Regions from separate parts of the Actinoplanes sp. NPDC051513 genome, predicted to be linked through region 4. Evidence: riboswitches for the same ligand, from Rfam matches in the RefSeq annotation. Region 4 holds a riboswitch; each other region holds the start of a gene.
The links. Region 4 has a riboswitch for cyclic di-AMP ahead of ACIA5D_RS09335 (NlpC/P60 family protein). Riboswitches for the same ligand answer to the same signal wherever they lie in the genome.
Positions count from the first base shown of each region.

Region 1 (4,807 bases), on a different contig from region 4:
GCGGCCCCGGATGAAGCGCGGGTCCTCCTTGCGCAGCATCCGGCCGAAGCCGACGGGCTTCTGGTCGTTGTCATGAAATTCAGTGAATTTCGGCTCCTGCACCGCGGTCATGCCGTGACCTCCTGCGTAGCCTCGTGAATCGCGGCCCACCGGACAGAACGGACAATCGTCGAGTACCCGGTGCACCGGCAGATCTGGCCGGAGATGGCCTCACGGATCTCGGCGTCGGTGGGGTCGGGATTGCGATCGAGCAGCGCCCGGCAGGTCATCATCATGCCCGGCGTGCAGAAGCCGCACTGCAGGCCGTGGCACTGCATGAAGCCTTCCTGGATCGGGTCGAGCTCGCCGTCCTTGGCCAGGCCCTCCACCGTACGCACCTCATGGCCCCCGGCCATCGCGGCGAGCACGGTGCACGACTTGACGGGCTCGCCGTCCATCCACACCACGCACGTGCCGCAGTTGCTGGTGTCGCAGCCCCAGTGGGTGCCGGTCAGGCCGAGCACGTCGCGCAGGAAGTGGACGAGCAGCAGCCGCCCCTCGATCTCCCGGGTGACCTCGACGTCGTTGACGGTCATCGTGACCTGCATCGGTTCAGCTCCTCGCCCGCTCGACGGCCTTGCGCAGGGTCCTCCGGGTCAGCTCGTCCGCGAGGTGGCGCTTGTAGTCCTCGCTCCCGCGCTGGTCGGTGACGGGATCGCAGCTGCGGGCCGCGATCGCGCCGGCTTGCTCGTACGCGTTCTCGTCCGGCGCCCGCCCGCGGAGCGTGTCCGAGATCTCGGGAATTCCGGTGGTGTTCGGCCCGACGGCGGCCAGACCGACCCGCGCATCCGCGATCGTGCCGTCGGCGGCGAGCCACACCGCGGCGCCGGCCGACACCACGGCCCAGTCCCCGGCGCGGCGCTCGACCTTCTCGTAGGCGCTGCCGTGCCCGGGCCGGCGCGGAAGACGGATCTCGATCAGGATCTCGTCGTCCCCGACGGCCGTTTCGTACGGCCCGACGTGGAACTCCTCCATCGAGACGACCCGCTCGCCCCCCGGCCCGCGGATCACGCACGCCGCGTCGAGCGTCGTGCACACCGCCGACAGGTCCTCGCTCGGATCGGCCTGGCACAGCGACCCGCCGAGCGTCCCCCGGTTGCGCACCACGGGGTCGGCGATCACCCGCTCGGCCTCCCGGAAGATCGGGAACGCGGCCGCCAGTTCGTCCGACTCGAGCAGCTCGCGGTGCCGGGTCAGGGACCCGATGCGTACGTCGTCGGCGTTAATGTTGATGTAGCCCAGCTCCTCGTGGAGCGGGTTGATGTCGATCAGGTATTCGAAGTTCGCCAGGCGCAGCTTCATCATCGGCAGCAGGCTGTGCCCGCCCGCGACGAGCCGCGCTGAGCTGCCCAGACGTTCCAGCAATCCAATGGCATGGTCGACAGTGGTGGCACGTTCGTACTCGAACGGAGCCGGCACCTGCACGATGCACCTCCCGGAGTTGCGGTGAATCTCGCGCGGGCACCCATCAAAGTCAACAGCTACCTAAGGGATCTCTTAACTAGCCGTTGACGATCCGGCCCTTGATCACGGAAGGTGAGGTCGTGCGGGACATCATCGACGGGCTGGTCGCGTGGCGCGCGGAGGGCATCGCGTTCGCCGTGGCCACCGTCGTGCGCACGTGGGAGTCGGCGCCCCGCCAGCCCGGCTCGTCCATGGCGGTCAACGAGCGCGGCGAGGTCCTGGGCAGCGTCTCGGGCGGGTGCGTCGAGGGCGCGGTCTACGCCGCCGCCGAAGAGGTCATCCAGACCCAGAAGGCACAGCAGCACACGTACGGCGTGAGCGACGGCGACGCGTTCGAGGTGGGCCTGACGTGCGGCGGGACGATCGAGGTCCTGGTCCAGCCGTCGGTAGCCCTCGCCGACGTCGACGATGTTCTCGCGGCGATCGCGTCGGGCCGGCCGGTCGCGACCGTCTCGCTGAACGGCAGGCAGCTCGCGGTCTGGCCCTCGCACGTCGTGGGATCGCTGGGCGACGCGGGCCTCGACCGCGCGGCCGAGCAACAGGCGGCCGGCATGCTCTCGGCCGGCACCACCGGCGTGGTCCACCTCGGCACGCACGGCGAACAGCGCCTCGACGAGATGGAGGCCTTCGTGCAGACCTATCTGCCGCCGCCCCGCATGATCGTCTTCGGTGCGATCGACTTCGCCGGCGCGGTCGCCCGGATAGGCGGTTTCCTCGGCTACCACGTGACGGTCTGCGACGCGCGTCCGGTCTTCGCCACCCGCAAGCGTTTCCCCTCGGCCGACGAGTTGGTCGTGCAATGGCCGCATCTCTACCTGGAATCCGCGGCGGTCGACGAGCGCACCGTGCTCTGTGTCCTCACGCATGACCCCAAGTTCGACGTTCCGCTGCTCGAGGTCGCGTTGCGCACCCCGGCGCGGTACATCGGCGTGATGGGCAGCCGCCGCACCCATTCCGACCGGATGCGCCGCCTGCGCGAGGCCGGCGTCTCCGAGGCCGCGCTGGCCCGGTTGTCCGCTCCCATCGGCCTCGATCTGGGCGCCCGCACCCCCGAGGAGACCGCGGTCGCGATCGCCGCCGAGATCGTCGCGTCCGCCTGGGGCGGGTCCGGTCTGCCCCTCACCGGGCTGGACGCCCCGATTCACGGGTAGCCGTCCGGGAGCAACCCCCGGCTTTCCCGCCGTTTTCCCGACGACGGCCGATCTCGTCTTGCGCCGCGTTGCAACACCAGCGGCCACCACCGCCGCGCGGACGCCGAGTCCCGCCCACCGCGTGCGGTCCATGTCTCCGAATCGGAAACTTCAGTGGGCGGGAGCGGGGGACCCCTCTTTTTCGCCGGCTCGCCGGCTCCGGGGTGAAGTCGCCTTGATGCGACGGGCCGCCTTCAGGCCCAACCCGACAGCTAACCTCGCAGGCGGTTGAAGGACCAAGGATCGTCTTGTCTGCTCGTGTCCGCTTCGCCATGCCCACGTTCGCCGTCGTCTGGGCGTTCCTGGCCCTGATGTCGCTCCTGTTCGCCCCGTCGGCCGCCCAGGCGGCGCCATCGTCACGGCCCGCGGTCTCCGCCGCCGTCCCGCTCTCCCCCGCCGGCGCCGCGCTGCTGCGCGGCAAGCGCATCGTCGCCGCCGCCAGCGCCCAGCGCGGCAAGCCCTACCGGCGCGGAGCAGCGGGTCCGGGCGCGTTCGATTGTTCCGGCCTTTCCGGGTACGCCTACCGCGCCGCCCACATCCGCCTGCCCCGCACCGCGAACGCCCAGTACCGCGCCGCCCACCCGATCAGCCGCGCCGCGGCCCGCCCCGGCGACCTGGTCTTCTGGGTACACGGCCGGCACGCGTACCACGTGGCCGTCTACGCCGGCGGCGGCCGTGTCTGGCACGCCCCGAAACCGGGCGACCGCGTCCGCCTCGCGCAGATCTGGAACGCCGGCCAGGTCCGCTTCGGCCGCATCTAGCCCGCATCCGCGCGCGCCCAGTCAGTACCTGCTAACGAGGTACTGGCTGGGCGTTTCGCCAACTGCTGCGCGACCGCGGTTCGGCCGGCGCTCGCCTAAGCGTCGGCCAGCCGCAGAAGGACGGCGCCCGGGTCGGGCCCGTACTTCGCGGCGTAGGCCTCGGCCGCCCCGCCCGGTGACGTCGGCGCCAGGACGTACTGCTTGCGGCCGTTCTCGCTGATCGTGACCTGATGATCGGGGTGGAACGCCTGTGACAGCGCGACCGGATGCACGTTCACCCAGTGCTCGCCCTCGTGCACCACGTACCGCAGGTCGTGCTCGACGACCGCGTCGTGCACCGTGAAACGCAGCCGGATCCGGCGGTGCTCGCCGAGCTGCAGCAGGCCCGCGCCGTTCCACCGGTTGTCGAACGCCTCCAGCGCCAGCTCGCCCAGGTCGCCGCGGACCCGGACCTCGCGCTGGTAGCTCTCGCTCACCCGGCGATTGCGGAACAGGCCGTACGAGAGCCAGTCGTCCACCCGGTAGCAGGCGTGCGCCGGCCCGACCGGGCTGATCCGTACCTCGAACAGCTCGGCGTGGCGCTCGGGCAACGACCGTACGAGATCGTCGAGCCGTTCGATGTTCTGCCGGATCAGCGCGACCGCGTCGGTCGGCGCGACCTGCCGGGCCCGCTCGGCGGCGTCCGCCGACGACGGATCGGTGAGCAGGATGCGGAAGCGCACCCCGCGCTCGAGCGCGGCCCGCACCGCGGCGGCGAAGGCCTGCTCGTTCCGCGGCTCCAGCAGGCCGGTCCAGAACTTCCAGACGTCCACGTTGTCCCGGGCCTGTTCGATCCGCCGGATCACCGCCCGGTAGTCGAGGCGGTTGCGCCACCGCACCGAGTTGCGGTTGAGCGAGAGCACCAGCGGCTGGAGCACGAGCACCGCGAGCACCAGGTCGAGCAGGTTGGACCCGATGTTGATGCGCAGCTCGGTGCCGAAACCCTCGGTGTGCCGCACGGGGTAGAGCAGCAGAAACCCGGCCAGCAGCAGAAGGGCGCCGATCAGCGCGTACAGATAGGACAGGCGGAACGGGCGGCGCATCCCGTCATCGTTGCAGATCTATGCCCGCCGCATCGATCTCCTCTTCCGCCGGTTCGGTCCCAGCGCGCGCCGGTTTTGTCCGGGCGCGCGCCCGTTTTGCCCCTGCGAGCGCCGCCAGCCGATCCAGGCCGACCACCGCGGCGCCGAGCGCCCCGAAGACCACCGCCAGCTGCACGAACTGCAAGCCCACCCAGTCGTACCCGTGCTCGGCGGGGTCGAGGAAGAAGTACGGATACCGGACCGGCGCCGCGGGCAGCAGCCCACCCCGGAG
Region 1 covers NZ_JBITDW010000004.1:121,109-125,915, reverse strand. The annotation lists gene ACIA5D_RS15050 (aerobic carbon-monoxide dehydrogenase large subunit) at 1-111, opposite strand, end outside; gene ACIA5D_RS15045 ((2Fe-2S)-binding protein) at 108-587, opposite strand; gene ACIA5D_RS15040 (FAD binding domain-containing protein) at 592-1,464, opposite strand; gene ACIA5D_RS15035 (XdhC family protein) at 1,584-2,654, shown strand; cyclic di-AMP (ydaO/yuaA leader) riboswitch at 2,779-2,935, shown strand; gene ACIA5D_RS15030 (C40 family peptidase) at 2,942-3,454, shown strand; gene ACIA5D_RS15025 (hypothetical protein) at 3,550-4,536, opposite strand; gene ACIA5D_RS15020 (Pr6Pr family membrane protein) at 4,541-4,807, opposite strand, start outside.
Region 1: another riboswitch for cyclic di-AMP. It lies ahead of ACIA5D_RS15030 (C40 family peptidase); the one in region 4 lies ahead of ACIA5D_RS09335 (NlpC/P60 family protein).

Region 2 (4,807 bases), on a different contig from region 4:
GGTTTTCGCGCTGGCCAACGGGCACATCGGGATGCGCGGAAACCTGGACGAGGGCGAGCCGCACGGCCTGCCGGGTACCTACCTGAACTCGTTCTACGAGCTGCGCCCGCTGCCGTACGCCGAGGCCGGCTATGGATTCCCGGAGTCCGGCCAGACGATGATCAACGTGACCAACGCCAAGCTCATGCGGCTGCTGGTCGACGACGAGCCGTTCGACGTGCGGTACGGCGAGCTGCGCTCCCATGAGCGCGTGCTCGACCTGCGAGCCGGCACGCTCGAGCGCAACGTCGAGTGGGTCTCCCCGTCCGGCCAGGCCATCCGCGTACGCACCGTGCGCCTGGTCTCGTTCACCCAGCGCGCCGTGGTCGCCTTCCTGTACGAGGTGGAGCCGCTCGACGCCTCCTGCCGGCTGATCCTGCAGTCCGAGCTGGTCGCCAACGAGCAGCTGCCGCCGATGAGCAAGGACCCGCGGGTCGCGGCCGTGCTCGACCACCCGCTGCAGGCCGAGGAGATGCTCGAGCAGCGCACCGGTGGCCTGCTGGTGCACCGCACCAAGGCCAGCGACCTGCGGATGGCCGCGGCCATGGAACACCTCGTCGAGGCGCCCGGCAAGCACGCCATCACCACCGAGGGCCACCCCGACTGGCTGCGCACCACGGTCGCCACCAAGCTCGAGCCGGGCCAGAAGCTACGCGTGGTCAAGCTCGCCGCGTACGGCTGGTCCGGGAGCCGCTCGCTGCCCGCCATCCGCGACCAGGTGGGCGCCGCGCTCGCCAGCGCTCGGCTGGACGGCTGGGAGGGCCTCGTCGAGGCCCAGCAGGAATACCTGGACGCTTTCTGGGACCACTCCGACGTCAAGGTCGAGGGCGACCCCGAGGTGCAGCAGGCGGTCCGCTTCGGCCTGTTCCACACACTCCAGGCCGGCGCCCGGGCCGAGCAGCGCCCGATCGGCTCCAAGGGCCTCTCCGGCCCCGGCTACGACGGGCACACCTTCTGGGACGCCGAGACGTTCGTGCTGCCGGCGCTCACCTACACCCAGCCGGCCGCGGCGGCCGACGTGCTGCGCTGGCGGCACTCGACGCTCGACCTGGCCCGGGAGCGCGCGCAGACGCTCGGCCTGCAGGGCGCGGCCTTCCCGTGGCGCACCATCCGCGGGCAGGAATGCTCGGCGTACTGGCCGGCCGGCACCGCCGGATTCCACATCGGCGCCGACATCGCCGACGCGGTCCGCCGCTACGTGCAGGCCACCGGCGACTACGACTTCGAGCGCGAGGTCGGCCTCGAGCTGCTGATCGAGACCGCCCGGCTGTGGCGCTCGCTGGGCCACCACGACCGGCACGGCCGCTTCCACATCGACGGCGTGACGGGCCCCGACGAGTACACGGCCGTTGTGGACGACAACATCTACACCAACCTGATGGCCCAGCAGAACATGTTCAGCGCGGTCGAGGCGGCCAAGCGCCACCCCGACCTGGCCCGCCAGCTCGGCGTGGACGACGAGGAGATGGCCTCCTGGCGGGACGCGGCGGCGGCCGTGCACATCCCGTACGACCGGGAGCTTCAGGTGCACCAGCAGTCGGAGGGCTTCACCCGGCTCCAGGAGTGGGACTTCGAGAACACGCCGCCGGAGGCGTACCCGCTGCTGCTGAACTACCCGTACTTCGACCTGTACCGCAAGCAGGTGGTCAAGCAGGCCGACCTGGTGATGGCGATGTTCATTCGCGGCGACGCGTTCACGCCGGAGGAGAAGCAGCGCAACTTCGCCTACTACGACGCTCGGACCGTCCGGGACTCGTCGCTGTCGGCGTGCATCCAGGCCATCCTGGCCGCTGAGACCGGCCACCTCGAGCTCGCCCACGACTACCTGGGCGAGGCCGCGCTGATGGACCTGCACGACCTGCACCAGAACTCGCGGGACGGCGTGCACGTCGCGTCGCTGGCCGGCACGTGGATCTCGCTGGTCGCCGGCCTCGGCGGCATGCGCGACTTCAACGGTCAGCTGTCGTTCGCGCCGCGCCTGCCCAGCCGGATCGGCAACCTGGAGTTCTCGATGCTCTGGCGCGGCCTGCGGCTGCGGGTGAACGTGACGGCCGACGACGTGACGTACTCGCTGCGCAACGGCGGCGGCTCGGCCCGCCTCGTGCTGAGCCACCACGGCAAGGAGATCGAGGTGACCCAGGTGAAGCCGGTGACCGTGCCGATCCCGCCGGCGGGCCCGGTCGGCCCGTCGCCGACCCAGCCGGCCGGGCGCGCTCCGGTGCGCCGGGCGCCGCAGGACTGACCGATATTGAAAAGGCCCCCGCGGGAATGCCGCGGGGGCCTTCTTCGGCGGGGCCGTTAAAGCATCGAGACGTGTACGTGGTCCTTGTGAGTGCTCGCGCCGTGATAGGACTTCCAGCCCGTCGCCGGGAACCAGATCTGCTGGAACCAGATGACGTAGTAGATGCCCAGCCGATCGGCGTTACGCACCAGGAACGCCATGAGGTCGTTGCCGTAGTTCTTCATGTCGGTGTTGTGCGCGACCGAGAATCCGCTCTTCTGCAACGACCAGTCGCAGGCCCGGCCCTTCGGGTGCTCGAACGGGCCGCCGTTGCGGTGACAACCGACGAAGCGATTGAAGCCCGCCTTCTTCACCTCTTGGTACATGTGCAATGTACGGGCGGTGATGCAACCACTCGTGGTCGGATCGTTCACCGTGCATTTCTCCGGCGAGAAACCGCCGTCGGAGTTGCGCGGGGCGGGCGCCGCCTCCTTGGACACGGCGTCGACGAAGCCGCCGGTGAGGTTCTTGCCGCCGACCAGCGCGAGCGCCTTGTCGGCCGCGTCCTTCTGCTTCTTCATCGCGACCAGGTTGGTCTGCTGCTGCTTCACCTCGGCGTCGAGCGCGCTCTTCTTCGCCGTGACCTCGTCGATCGCCGCGTTCAGCTCGTGCAACTTCCGGTCGTGCAGGGTGTTGATCTCCTCGAGCGAGACCGCCTTGGCGAGGAAGTCGTCCGACCCCTGGCTGCCGAGCAGGAAGCTCGCGGCGCCGAGGTGGCCGGTGCGGTACTGCTGCGATGCGATGGCGTTGACCTCGGGAATCAGCGCGTCGCGCTTGGCCTCGGCCAGGTTGATCTCGACGGCCAGCTTCTTCTGGGTCGTGGTCGACTTCGCGACCGCGGCCTTCGCCTGTACGAACTTGCGGTTCGACGACTCGAGGATGTCGTTGAGGGTGGAGTTCGACTCGATCTCGTCACCCTTTTCGTCGGGCTGAGCCGACGAGGACGACGACGAGTCGTCGGGATCGGCGCTCGCGGGCGCGGCGGGTGCCGCAAAGAACGAGACAGCCACGAGCGGCGCCAGGGCCAGGGTCAGCCACCGGCGACGGGGGCGTACGGTCATCCAGGTTCCTTCCGGGTTACCGCCGACCGGGTTAGCTGACGGGTTCGGGACGGAAGCGATCCCTACCACGCCTCGTCTTGCGACTCAGCGCGGATACACCCCAAGTAACCATGGGTCCCCGGCTCGCCTCGCGGCGATTGGGCGGCGGCCTGCCGGCGCCTCGGGGGCGGCGCCTTCGGCGGCAGAGCCGCGGGTGAGTTTACCCGAGGTCGCTGAACACTTCAGGACCCAGGAAACGCAAATTCGGTAATCCTTCGGCGACGTTCCGTAAGAAAGTGACCGGCGGTTATCGGGCAATGGCGCAGAGTGCGAGATCTGTCGATCAATCGATATCATGGGTATGGTCGGTCACGGTCCCCGCCCGGGGGCCGCCGCCTAATCGCCTTTCGGCGAGCCGGGGAACCATGAGTTCCATTGGGGTGAATCCGCGCCGAGTCGCAAGACGAGGCGTGGTAGGGAACTTCCGTCCCGAACCCGTCAGCTAACTCGGTCGGCGGCCGACGGAAGGAACAGTTTGTGCGGCACATTACTGTCCGCCGGCGATTAGCGGCGATGCTCGCCATGCTGGTGGCCGCCTGCGGTCTGGCCATCGCGGTCGCGGGCCCGGCCACCGCGGCCCCGGGTGACACCGGCGACGACGGCGAGGGCGGCTCCAAGTCCGTGATCGAGCAGGTCGAGGCGGCCTCCAAGGGCTACCTCGAGGCCAAGGACGCGCTGGCCGCCTCGAAGAAGCGCCAGGCCGGGCTGACCGCCCAGCTCAAGCAGCTGGACGCCGACCTAGGACCCCGGCAGAAGGCGTTCGACCAGATCATCCAGCAGTCGTACAAGAGCGGCCGGCTCGGGCCGATGAGCGCGCTGCTCACCGCGGGCTCGGCGGGCGGATTCCTGGACCGGGCCGAGACGCTGCAGACGGTCGCGGTCAAGGAGAAGGCCGTTCTCGGCGAACTCCAGGCCACCCGCGACGGCCAGGCCCAGGCGAAGCTCGCGATCGAGGCCACCATCCGTGACCAGCAGAAGCAGGTCAACGTGATGGCCAAGCGCAAGGCACAGGCCGAGAGCGCGCTGAAGGCGGCCAACGCCGGGCAGGACGACCCGCAGCCGAGCGACGGCGGCAGCAGCAAGGGCGCGTCCGCGTTCCAGGGTGGCAGCGGCATGGTGGACGACCCGACCAGCGGTGGCCGCATCACCCAGCGCATGCTGCACGCCATGCAGCAGGCCCAGGCGGCCGGCTTCACCCACTACGTGCACTGCTTCCGCGAGCAGAACAGCGGCGAGCATCCGAAGGGCCGGGCCTGCGACTTCGCGGCCGACAAGGGTGGGTTCGGCGGGGTGGCGACCGGCAGCAGCAAGACGTACGGGAACAACCTGGCGAACTACTTCATCAACAACTCGAGCAAGATCGGCGTGCTCTACGTGATCTGGTTCC
Region 2 covers NZ_JBITDW010000010.1:220,350-225,156, forward strand. The annotation lists gene ACIA5D_RS30170 (glycoside hydrolase family 65 protein) at 1-2,281, shown strand, start outside; gene ACIA5D_RS30175 (coiled-coil domain-containing protein) at 2,338-3,381, opposite strand; cyclic di-AMP (ydaO/yuaA leader) riboswitch at 3,385-3,535, opposite strand; cyclic di-AMP (ydaO/yuaA leader) riboswitch at 3,744-3,893, shown strand; gene ACIA5D_RS30180 (coiled-coil domain-containing protein) at 3,934-4,807, shown strand, end outside.
Region 2: another riboswitch for cyclic di-AMP. It lies ahead of ACIA5D_RS30175 (coiled-coil domain-containing protein); the one in region 4 lies ahead of ACIA5D_RS09335 (NlpC/P60 family protein).

Region 3 (4,807 bases), on a different contig from region 4:
CGGCTACGAGGTCCGCGTGCGCCTTCCCCATCGACTCGCTCAGCACCGCGATTCCGAGGCCGCGCGCCGCCATGTCGGCGACCGCCGCCGGCGCCGACGCGACCAGCACCACGTCCGGGATCAAGCTCGCGGACACACACGCCTCATCGAAAGCGGCGCGGATACCGGTCCCCTCGGGCAAGGTGACGAGAGCGTGCGCCACCAGCTCGGTCAGCGGCAGCCCTGGCTCACCCGCCTGCGGATGATCGGGCGGGACCAGCGCCACGAGGCCCTCGCTGGCGATCACCTGGGCGGACAGGTGCTCCGGCGGCGCGCCGGCCACGCCGACGAGGGCGATGTCGGCCAGCCCGGTCCGCACCGAGTTGACGAGCCGGCGGGAGTCGTTCTCGAGCAGCTCGAGCTCGATCGCCGGGTGCTCGCGGTGGAACGCGGCCAGCGCGGCGAACAGGGGAGTGATCTCGCAGCCGGTCACCATGCCGATCGTGAGATGGCCGCGGACGAGGCCCTTCACCTCGTCGATCGCCTCGCGCAGCTCGGAGGCGGCGTTCAGCGCCGTCCGGGCGTACTGGAGAGCCACCTTGCCCGCCTCGGTGAGTCGCGCGACCCGTCCCGACCGGTCGAAGAGCTCGGCGCCCAGCTCGGTCTCCAGCGCCTTGACCTGGGCGCTCACCCCCGACTGGCTGATGTGCACGCGCTGGGCGGCACGGGTGAAGCCGGCCTCTTCGGCCACCGCCACGAAGTACGCGAGCTGCCGCAGTTCCATAACCACAGATTCTAGTTCGCATAAAAACTATGCGTTGGACTTCTGTTCCCCGCCCGACGAGGCTGGAGTCATGACCGAACGCGAGAAGGCTCGTAAGCCAGAAGACCTGACCCGCCTGTTCGTCGAGCGCGCCAATGAGAAAGACGCGGAGGGTCTCGCCCTGCTCTACGAGGAAGACGCGGTGATGGCCTATCCGCCCGGCCGGCAGACCGTGGGCCGCGCCGCGATCCAGAAACTGTGGGAAGAGGCGCTCCCGCACATGCCGGCCTTCGAGCCCGAGCAGCCGCTGCCGACGCTGATCAGCGGAGACCTGGCGCTGACCGCGACCCCGCCCAAGGATGGCGCCGGCGCCCGCGCGCAGGTGGTGCGCCGGCAGCCCGACGGCACGTGGCTCCGCGTCCTCGACCAGCCCGAGTTCGTCACGCCGGGGCGTTGACGCGGCCGCCCGCTCGGCTTCGACGTGGCCACCCCGCTCGGCTTCGACGTGGCCACCCCGCTCGGCTTCGACGTGGCCGCCCGCTCGGCCTCGCGCGGCAGCGAGCCCCGTGGACGGCGCACCAAGAGGTCGAGGCGGCGTCAGACCGTCGGCGTGATGGCTTCGGCGGTGGTGCGGAGCACGGTGCCGAGGCCGGCGACCTCGCGGAAACCTTGGTCGCTGGCTTGCGACACGGCGTCGGTGACCAGCACGACGCGGTAATCGCGCTCGTGGGCCTCGATGATGTTGGCGCGCGGGCAGTTGGGCAGGTTGCAGCCGGCGAAGACGAGGGTGTCGACGCTGTGCGCGGCGAGGAGCTCCTCGAGCCGCGTGCGATAGAAGGCGCCCCAGCGCGGTTTGTAGAGCGCGTATTCGCCGGGGCCGAGCAGCTGCGGCTCGCCGCGCAGAAGGGCCTCGTCGTCGAGGTTGTCGTCGAGGTCGCCGGCCGGCGCCAGGCCCGGCGCAAGCAATCGGCCGGGCGTGCCGGGCCGGGCGAATTCGGCGCCGCCCTGCACGAGGGTGCGCCGCACGCGGTCGACGTCCTGGCCGTCGGCCGGATAGAGGCGGACAACGTGGACGATCGGCCGTCCGGTCGCCCGGAACGTCTCGGTGAGCTTCGTGAGGTTGGGGAGGATCTCGGTGGTGCCGGCCAGCCCGAACGGGCCATCGGAAAGGAAGTCGCGCTGCATGTCGATGGTGATCAGCGCCGAGCGGTCCCAGTGCGGCTCGAGATGCGGGTCGGTGGCCATGCCGCCACTGTGGCACAACCGCCACTTCGTCGCCGGTGGGGCGCGGCCCGGCCGCCCTGGGGGATGAGCGGCCGGGTCGCTACGAGTGGATCAGAGTGCGATCCGCTGACCGGGGAAGATCAGGTTGGGGTTGCTGATGGTGTTGCCGTTCAGCTGGTAGAGGGTGTGCCAGCCGCCCTTGACGTGGTTGCGCGTGGCGATGGCCGACAGCGTGTCGCCGGAGCGGACGACGTAGGTCTTGCCGGTGGCCTTCGCGGTCGTGGTGCGGGTGACCTTGTGCGACGACGTCGTGGGCTTCTTGGTGGCCTTCTTGGTGGCCTTGTGCGTGGTCGACTTCGACTTGTGGGCCGACTTCGACGACGACTTGGAGCCGCTCGTGTTCGAGCCCTTGTAGTGCTTCGACGAGCCGGCCTTCTTGCCGCACACCGGCCACGCGCCGATGCCCTGGCCGTCCAGCACCTTCTCGGCGATGCGGATCTGCTCCGCCTTGCTCGCCTTGTTCGCGGTGCTGGCGTACTTCGTGCCGCCGTAGGCCTTCCACGTGCCGCGGGTGAACTGCAGCCCGCCGTAGAAGCCGTTGCCGGTGTTGATGCTCCAGTTGCCGCCCGACTCGCACTGCGCGATCGCGTCCCAGTTCACACTGGACGCCTGCGCGGGGGAAGCGGGGCCGAGCAGGGCGGCCGTGCCCGCCACGCCGACGGCCGTGAGGCCCAGCGCGAAACGGGCGTGCTTGCGCGCCCGCGGCGTGCGGGCATGCTTGCGGATCTGTGCCATGACAGAGAACCCTCCACGCCTACGAGGTCAGCTGTCGGGTTCGGGCTGAGGTGCCCGGCCGCCATCCTGCGGCTTCACCCCGAGGCGCGCGCATCGCGCGCCGAGGAACGTTTGGGTCCCCCGCTCCCTGCCACGGGTTAATGTCCGGCGGGCGGTGGCAGGGACTCGGCGTTCCACCCGCGGTGCCCGCATCGCGGGACCGGCCGACGGTAACCACGGGTCCGCGAATTCACCCAAGCTCAGCCCGGGAAAGGTGACGTTGTTCTCAGCTATTGCCCTATTTGATCTTGCTTTATGTCGAGAATGACCGATTGGTAACGCTCTGGCATTACCGATCGGTAACTTGTCCGGCCGCCGCCGGAAACCTGGTGGAGAATCTGCTGCCATGAGCGACCACCCCCGCGATCACGACATCGTCGTCTATGGCGCCTCCGGTTTCGTCGGAGCGCTGGTGGCGCAGTACCTGGCCGAGCACGCGCCGGCCGGCACGCGGGTCGCCCTGGCCGGCCGCTCCGAGGCCAGGATCGCCGAGGTCAAGCAGCGTCTCGGCGTCGACTGGCCGGTCCTGGTGGCCGACGCCACCGACGTGCCTGCCCTCGAGCGGTTGGCCGCCGCGACCCGGGTCGTCGTCACCACCGTCGGGCCATATGCGAGATACGGCAAAGCGCTCGTGCGGGCCTGCGCCGCCGCCGGCACCGACTACGTCGACCTCACCGGTGAGGTGTTGTTCGCCCGGGCGAGCATCGACGACAACCACGAGCTCGCCCGCTCGACCGGCGCCCGCATAGTGCACTCCTGCGGCTTCGACTCGATCCCGTCCGACATCGGCGTGCATGTGCTCGACCAGCAGGTCAAGGCCGACGGCGCCGGCGAGCTCACCGACACCACGCTGGTCGTCACCAGCCTGCGCGGCGGGATCAGCGGCGGCACGATCGACTCGATGCGGCACCAGCTCGACGTGGTCAAGAACGACGGCAAGCTGCGCCGGGTCGCCGCCAGCCCCTACTCGCTGAGCCCCGACCGCGCCGCCGAGCCCGATCTCGGCCGGCAGGACGACACCGCCATCGTGTCCGGTCCCGCCGTGCACCCCCGGTTGCGCGGCACGCTCGCGCCGTTCTTCATGGCCTCCTACAACACCCGGGTGGTGCGCCGCAGCAACGCCCTGCGCGGCTGGGAGTACGGCCGGGCGTTCCGCTACCGCGAGACGATGAGCGTCGGCGCCTCCCCGCTCTCCCCGGTGATCGCCCACGGCACCCGGCTCGGCCTCGGCGCGCTGATGGTCGGCCTGTCGCTACCGCCGACCCGCTTCCTCCTCGACAAGATCCTGCCCAAGCCGGGCGAAGGCCCGAGTGCGGAGGCCCGGGAGAACGGCCACTTCACGATGGACCTGTTCGCCACCACGACGTCCGGCGCCCGCTACGCGGCGCGGTTCCGGGCCAAGGGCGACCCCGGCTATGCGGCCACCGCGGTCATGCTCGGCGAGTCAGCCCTCGCCCTCGCCCACGATCGCGACGCCCTGCCTCCGTCCGAGGGCGGCGTCCTCACCCCGGCCACGGCATTGGGCGACGCCCTGGTCACCCGCCTGCGCGCCGCCGGCATGGAGATCGCCGCCCGCAAGAGCTGAGGGGCGCTGCGACGGTCAGCTTTCCAAGCGAGCCAGCACGGCTGTGCAGAAATCGGTCAAATGGTCGGCCAGGGCGTCGACGTCGTCGGTCATGCCGCGCGACAGCCAGTCGATGATGACCTCGCTCAGCCCCGCGACCAGGGCGAGCAGCAATCGCTCGTACCGGATCTCGGTGGTGGGGCGACCACCCGCCCGCCGCAACATGCCCGCCAGGAACTGCGCGTCCTCGCGGAGCACGCCCCGCCGCCGCGTCTCCATGCGCGGCGCGTTGATGTAGATGACCTGCGCCCGCTCGGGATTGGTCTGAAGCATGCCCAGCAAGCGGCGCACCGCCGGCCGCAGCATCTCCTCGAGACTGCCCGGCGCCTCGGGAGCAGCCTCGGAGACTCCGGCGAGTAGCCATGCGTTCTGCTGCCGGTGCA
Region 3 covers NZ_JBITDW010000003.1:31,736-36,542, forward strand. The annotation lists gene ACIA5D_RS10070 (LysR family transcriptional regulator) at 1-763, opposite strand, end outside; gene ACIA5D_RS10075 (YybH family protein) at 834-1,199, shown strand; gene ACIA5D_RS10080 (cysteine hydrolase family protein) at 1,340-1,987, opposite strand; gene ACIA5D_RS10085 (transglycosylase family protein) at 2,078-2,761, opposite strand; cyclic di-AMP (ydaO/yuaA leader) riboswitch at 2,763-2,942, opposite strand; gene ACIA5D_RS10090 (saccharopine dehydrogenase family protein) at 3,147-4,385, shown strand; gene ACIA5D_RS10095 (TetR/AcrR family transcriptional regulator) at 4,401-4,807, opposite strand, start outside.
Region 3: another riboswitch for cyclic di-AMP. It lies ahead of ACIA5D_RS10085 (transglycosylase family protein); the one in region 4 lies ahead of ACIA5D_RS09335 (NlpC/P60 family protein).

Region 4 (4,807 bases):
TCGCCTCCGACGGCGGCGGGGCCGGTGGCGGGGGTGCCGGCTGCGGCGGGGCCGCGGGCCCGCCCAGCGCGTTGGCCATCAGCCGCCGGGCGGCCTCGTTGCCGGGCTCGCGGGCCAGCACCTGGGCCGCGTGTCCGATCGCCTCGGCGCCGCGGCCCGCCCCCACCAACAGCTCGGCCAGGTGAAGCCGGAGCGTCAGGTCGTCGGGCCGGGCCTCGACGGCTGCGCTCAAGCTGTCGATGAGGGGCGAGTCGCTCATGAGAGCAAATTATGCCCGCGCCTCCTGACAAGATCGCGGCCCGGTCACAGGGCCTCGTGGAAGAACGTGGTGATGTCCGTCGCCAGCAGCTCGGGCACCTCCAGCGCCGCGAAGTGCCCGCCGGACGGGAACTCCGTCCATTGCCGCACGTCGTGACGCAGGTCCACCAGGGGCCGCACCGGCTGGACGATGTCGTGCGGGAGCACCGCCACGCCGAGCGGAACCGGGCACGGGACCGGGCCGCTGCCGAGGCCGGTCTCCTTGATCAGGCGCGACGACGATCCGGCCGTGCCGGTGATCCAGTAGTGCATGACGTCGGTGAGAACCACCTCGTCGGGGATCGGGTGCGCCGGATCGGCCCACTGCGAAAATTTCTCGGCGAGGAAGGCGAGCTGGCCGACCGGGGAGTCGTTCAGCGCGTATGCGATGGTTTGCGGCGCCGCGGCGAAAAGCACCTGGTGCGGGTGCCGGTTGGCGGCCAGTTTTCGCGTTTTCTCGAGCCGCGCGGCGTCGAGCGGCGAAAGTGGCCCGTCGTAGGCGCCGCCGGTCGGCATGAAGTTGATGTGTACGCCGATCACATGCTTGGGGTCGGCGGCGGACACCAGGCGCGAGATGCCGGAGCCCCAGTCCCCGCCCTGGGCGCCGTACCGTTCGTACCCGAGCTCTGCCATGAGTTGCACCCAGGCTTGCGCCACCCGCTGCTGGCCCCATCCGCGTGAGCGGGTGGGCCCGGAGAAACCGAAGCCCGGAATCGCCGGGATCACGAGGTGGAAACGTGGCGTGAGCAGTGGGATCAGGTCGAGGAACTCGACGACCGAGCCGGGCCACCCGTGGGTGAGGATCAGCGGGATCGCGTCCGGCGACGCCGAGCGGATGTGCAGGAACCAGACGTTCTCGCCGTCGATCGTGGCCGTGAACTGCGGGTATGCGTTGAGCCGCGCCTCGTGGGCACGCCAGTCGAGCTTCTCCCAGGCGTGGGCGAGCTCCTGTACCCGGCTGAGCGGGATGCCGTAGTCCCAGCCGGCGCCGGGCAGCTCGTCGGGCCACCGGGTGCGGGCGAGCCGGTCGTTGAGGTCGTCGAGGTCCGCCTGCGGAACGTGGACGCGATATTCGTTCATGCCACTAACGTTAGTGTCGCTAACGTTAGAACGGCAAATGTTAGGTGTACGAATGTTAGGGTGGTCACGTGGAGGACGTGGAGCACTTGCCCAGCTGGCTGCTGACCCAGACCGCCGGGTACGCGGGACGTATGGTCAGCGCCCGGTTCGCCGACGTCGGCGCCCGCGGGTACCACTACCGCGTGCTCTCCTCGCTGGCCATGAAGGGCCCGGCCAGCCAGGCCGACCTCGGCCGGCGCGTCGGGATCCACCTCAGCGACATGGTCAAGGCGCTGAACGAGATGGCGGCCGCCGGCTTCATCCGGCGCGTGCCCAACCCGGACGACCGCCGCCGGAACATCATCATGATCACCGACCAGGGCCGCGCGCGCACCGAGCAGCTGGCCCGCCAGGCCGGCTCCATCCAGGACGAGCTGCTCGAGCCCCTCGACCGGGCGGAGCGCGAGCAGCTGACGACGCTGCTGACGAAGCTCTACCGGTATCACCGGATGCAGGAGTCCGCCCCGCCGCCGATGGAATGAGGGCCGCGCGGGCAAGACGAGTACACCTCGCCCTGGCTCGACGAGGGCTTCACCGACATGACCGACCTGTACTTCGGCAAGACCGGCGCCGGCTGCGGGATCACCCGGCAAATCCTCGGCCGGGAAGCTGACCAACACGAAAGGGGCCGCCGGATTTCGTCCGGCGACCCCTTTTCGCGTACGGAAGAAACTCAGCCCGGCCGCCGGTAGCCGGCGATCGGCCCCCGGTCGATCGTAGCCATCCGCACATGGTCACCCGTGTGCGGGGCGTGCACCACCATCCCGTCGCCGATGTAGATGGCGACATGATGAAGGCTCCCTGGGTAGTAGAAGACCAGGTCGCCCGGTTGCAGGTTGGCCCGGGACACCGCCTTGCCCTCGTTCCACTGGTCCTTCGTGTAGTGCTCGAGGTGCACACCCACGCTGGCCCACGCCGCCTTCGTCAGACCCGAGCAGTCGTAGCTGTTCGGACCCTCGGAACCGAAGACATAGGGCTTGCCGATGAGGTCGCAGGCTTTCTGCGCCGCACGGCCGCCCGCGTCGTTGTTGTAGGTGGCGGGGCACGGTCCGGTCTTGTACGGGCCGTCGGACTCGCCGGCCGCCCCGTACGCCTGGAGCCGCAGCTTCTGCAGGCCGTCGATCTTCTTCTGGATCGCGGTCTTCTGCTTGGCCAGGTCGGCATCGCGGGCCGCGATCGACTTGGTCAGCACGTCCAGGTCGGACTTCATGCCGGCGTACTTGTCGCGAAGTTTCGCGACGCCGGCGATCTGGTCCTGCTGGTGCCGCGCAAGCTGATCGAGATAGGTCAGCTTGGCGGTCAGCCCGGTGGGCGAACCGCTGACGATCATGGCGTTGAATGCGTTCGGCGCGCCCTGCATGTACGCGTCGACGGCCATTCCACGAACCTGAGACAGGGCGACGTCCACCTGCACCTGGAGCGGGGTGAGCTGCTTGGTGAGGTTCTTCAGCTGAGCCTGGTTCTTGAGCAGTTTGCCGTGCACGTCGTTGTACTGCTCGATGACCGGCTCGAGTTGGTTCCACTGCTTGTCGATCTCGGCCTCGACGCTGGCCGGAGACGGTGCTGCTTGCGCTACGGACGGGCCGGTGAGAACGATCCCGACCGCGGCGACGGCGCAGACCAGGCTGCGCAGAACTGCGGCGCGGCGCGCCCCAATCCGTTTCACGTAGGTGCGTTATCCCTTCTTCCCTAGCGCCGCCGACCGGGTTAGCTGACGGGTTCGGGCGGGAAGCGCGCCCGGCCGCAGGGGGACTGCGGCTTCACCCCGACTACTCGGGTCCCCGGTTCGCCGCACGCGGCGATTAGGCGGTGATCCGTCAGATCGGCCGGATGGACGATGGGGGGCTGCCGGACCGCCGACCACCGTACCCTCGATCATGTCGTTAACTGAAGTTGCCACGGCGGGGAAACTTCCTGCACGGCCTTCGCTACCCAGTGTGATCACAGTGGCCAGGCGTCCAGCGCCCGGTCGAGCCAGGGGACGACCAGGATCACCGTGGGTAGCACGAGCAGGGCAAGCGCCACGACCGCGACGCCCGCGTTGAGGGCCGTCGAGGGTCGCTGCGGGGCCGCAAGGCGGTCGAGCCGGCGCCGTTGCGAGTTTCGTTCGGGCACGACTTCCTCCGCCAGGGGGACGGCGTCGGTCAGCCGCTCCAGCGCGCCGCGCAGCGGCGCGGCGCCGACACGTTTTCTGGCGGCGTCGTCGGCCACCATCTCCAGAAGCACGTGTACGGCGTCCAGCGGCGCCCGGCTGCGCACGGGGCGGGGCACGGCGCGATAGAAGGCGGTGAACGACTCCATCACCATCTCGTGCCGGTGGCGCAGGTGGGTCTGCTCGTGGGCGAGGACGGCGTCGACCTGGTCGCGGTCGAGCAGCCGCAGGGCGCCGTCGCTGAGCACCACGCGCGCCTCCCGGCCCGGCACGCAGTAGGCGAGCGGCAAGTTTCCGGCGAGGACCCGGACGTTCCCGGCGTCGAGCTCCTGGCGCTGCTCGGCCCGGTCGAGCAGGTCGACGAGGAGGCGATGTTTCGCGCGGCGGGCGCGCGAGCGCCGCGAAACTCCCCACAGCGAGACGAGCAGCCGCAGCACGATGACCGCCGCCACGGCGAGGGCGCCGATCAGCGCGGCGGCGGTGACCGGTTTTCCGGAGCCGGCGGCGCGGGTCAGCTCCTCGGGGGCCGCGAGCACGACACCGAGCGCGGAGAGCACCGCGGCCAGGGTGATGGCCTGCCACAGCAGCACGGCGGCGGCGGGCGCCCGGTCGGGCCAGCGTGCCCGCGCGAGCAGGCCGGGCACGATCAGCGACAGGGTGAGCCCGAGCGCGCCGAGCAGCAGCGCCGTCATCCCTTACGGGCGGCTTCGATGGCGGCTTGCAGCGCATCCGGCGAAAGTTGCCCGACGAAATACGCGAGGGCGGCGTCGCGGTCGGGGGTGGCGCTGAGCGCGTCGAGCATGACGGACGCGGTCATCTCCTCGCGGGACTGCGCCGGGACGTACCGGTAGGCGCGGTCTGCTTTTTGCTGCACGACGACCGATTTCTTGGCCAGGCGGTCGAGCACGGTCATCACGGTCGTGTAGGCGAGGTCGCGGTCGCGACTCAGCGACTCGTGCACCTGCCGCACCGTGAGCGGTTCCGCGGCGTCCCACAGAACCGTCATGACCTCACGTTCCAGGTCTCCCAGCGCCATGTGTCCCACTCTACTGCACGGCGTCGTACTACACGTCGTAGTATCTACTACGAGACGTCGTAGAGGGGGGAACTCGCATGGACGTGCTCGACCTGACGCGGTTGCAGTTCGCGGTGGTGACGATCTACCACTACTTCTTCGTGCCGCTGTCGATCAGCCTCGCCGCGATCGCGGCCGGCCTGGAAATCACGTGGCTGCGCACG
Region 4 covers NZ_JBITDW010000002.1:866,907-871,713, reverse strand. The annotation lists gene ACIA5D_RS09350 (AAA family ATPase) at 1-259, opposite strand, end outside; gene ACIA5D_RS09345 (epoxide hydrolase family protein) at 304-1,377, opposite strand; gene ACIA5D_RS09340 (MarR family winged helix-turn-helix transcriptional regulator) at 1,446-1,898, shown strand; gene ACIA5D_RS09335 (NlpC/P60 family protein) at 2,090-3,082, opposite strand; cyclic di-AMP (ydaO/yuaA leader) riboswitch at 3,097-3,235, opposite strand; gene ACIA5D_RS09330 (M56 family metallopeptidase) at 3,358-4,260, opposite strand; gene ACIA5D_RS09325 (BlaI/MecI/CopY family transcriptional regulator) at 4,257-4,604, opposite strand; gene ACIA5D_RS09320 (cytochrome ubiquinol oxidase subunit I) at 4,682-4,807, shown strand, end outside.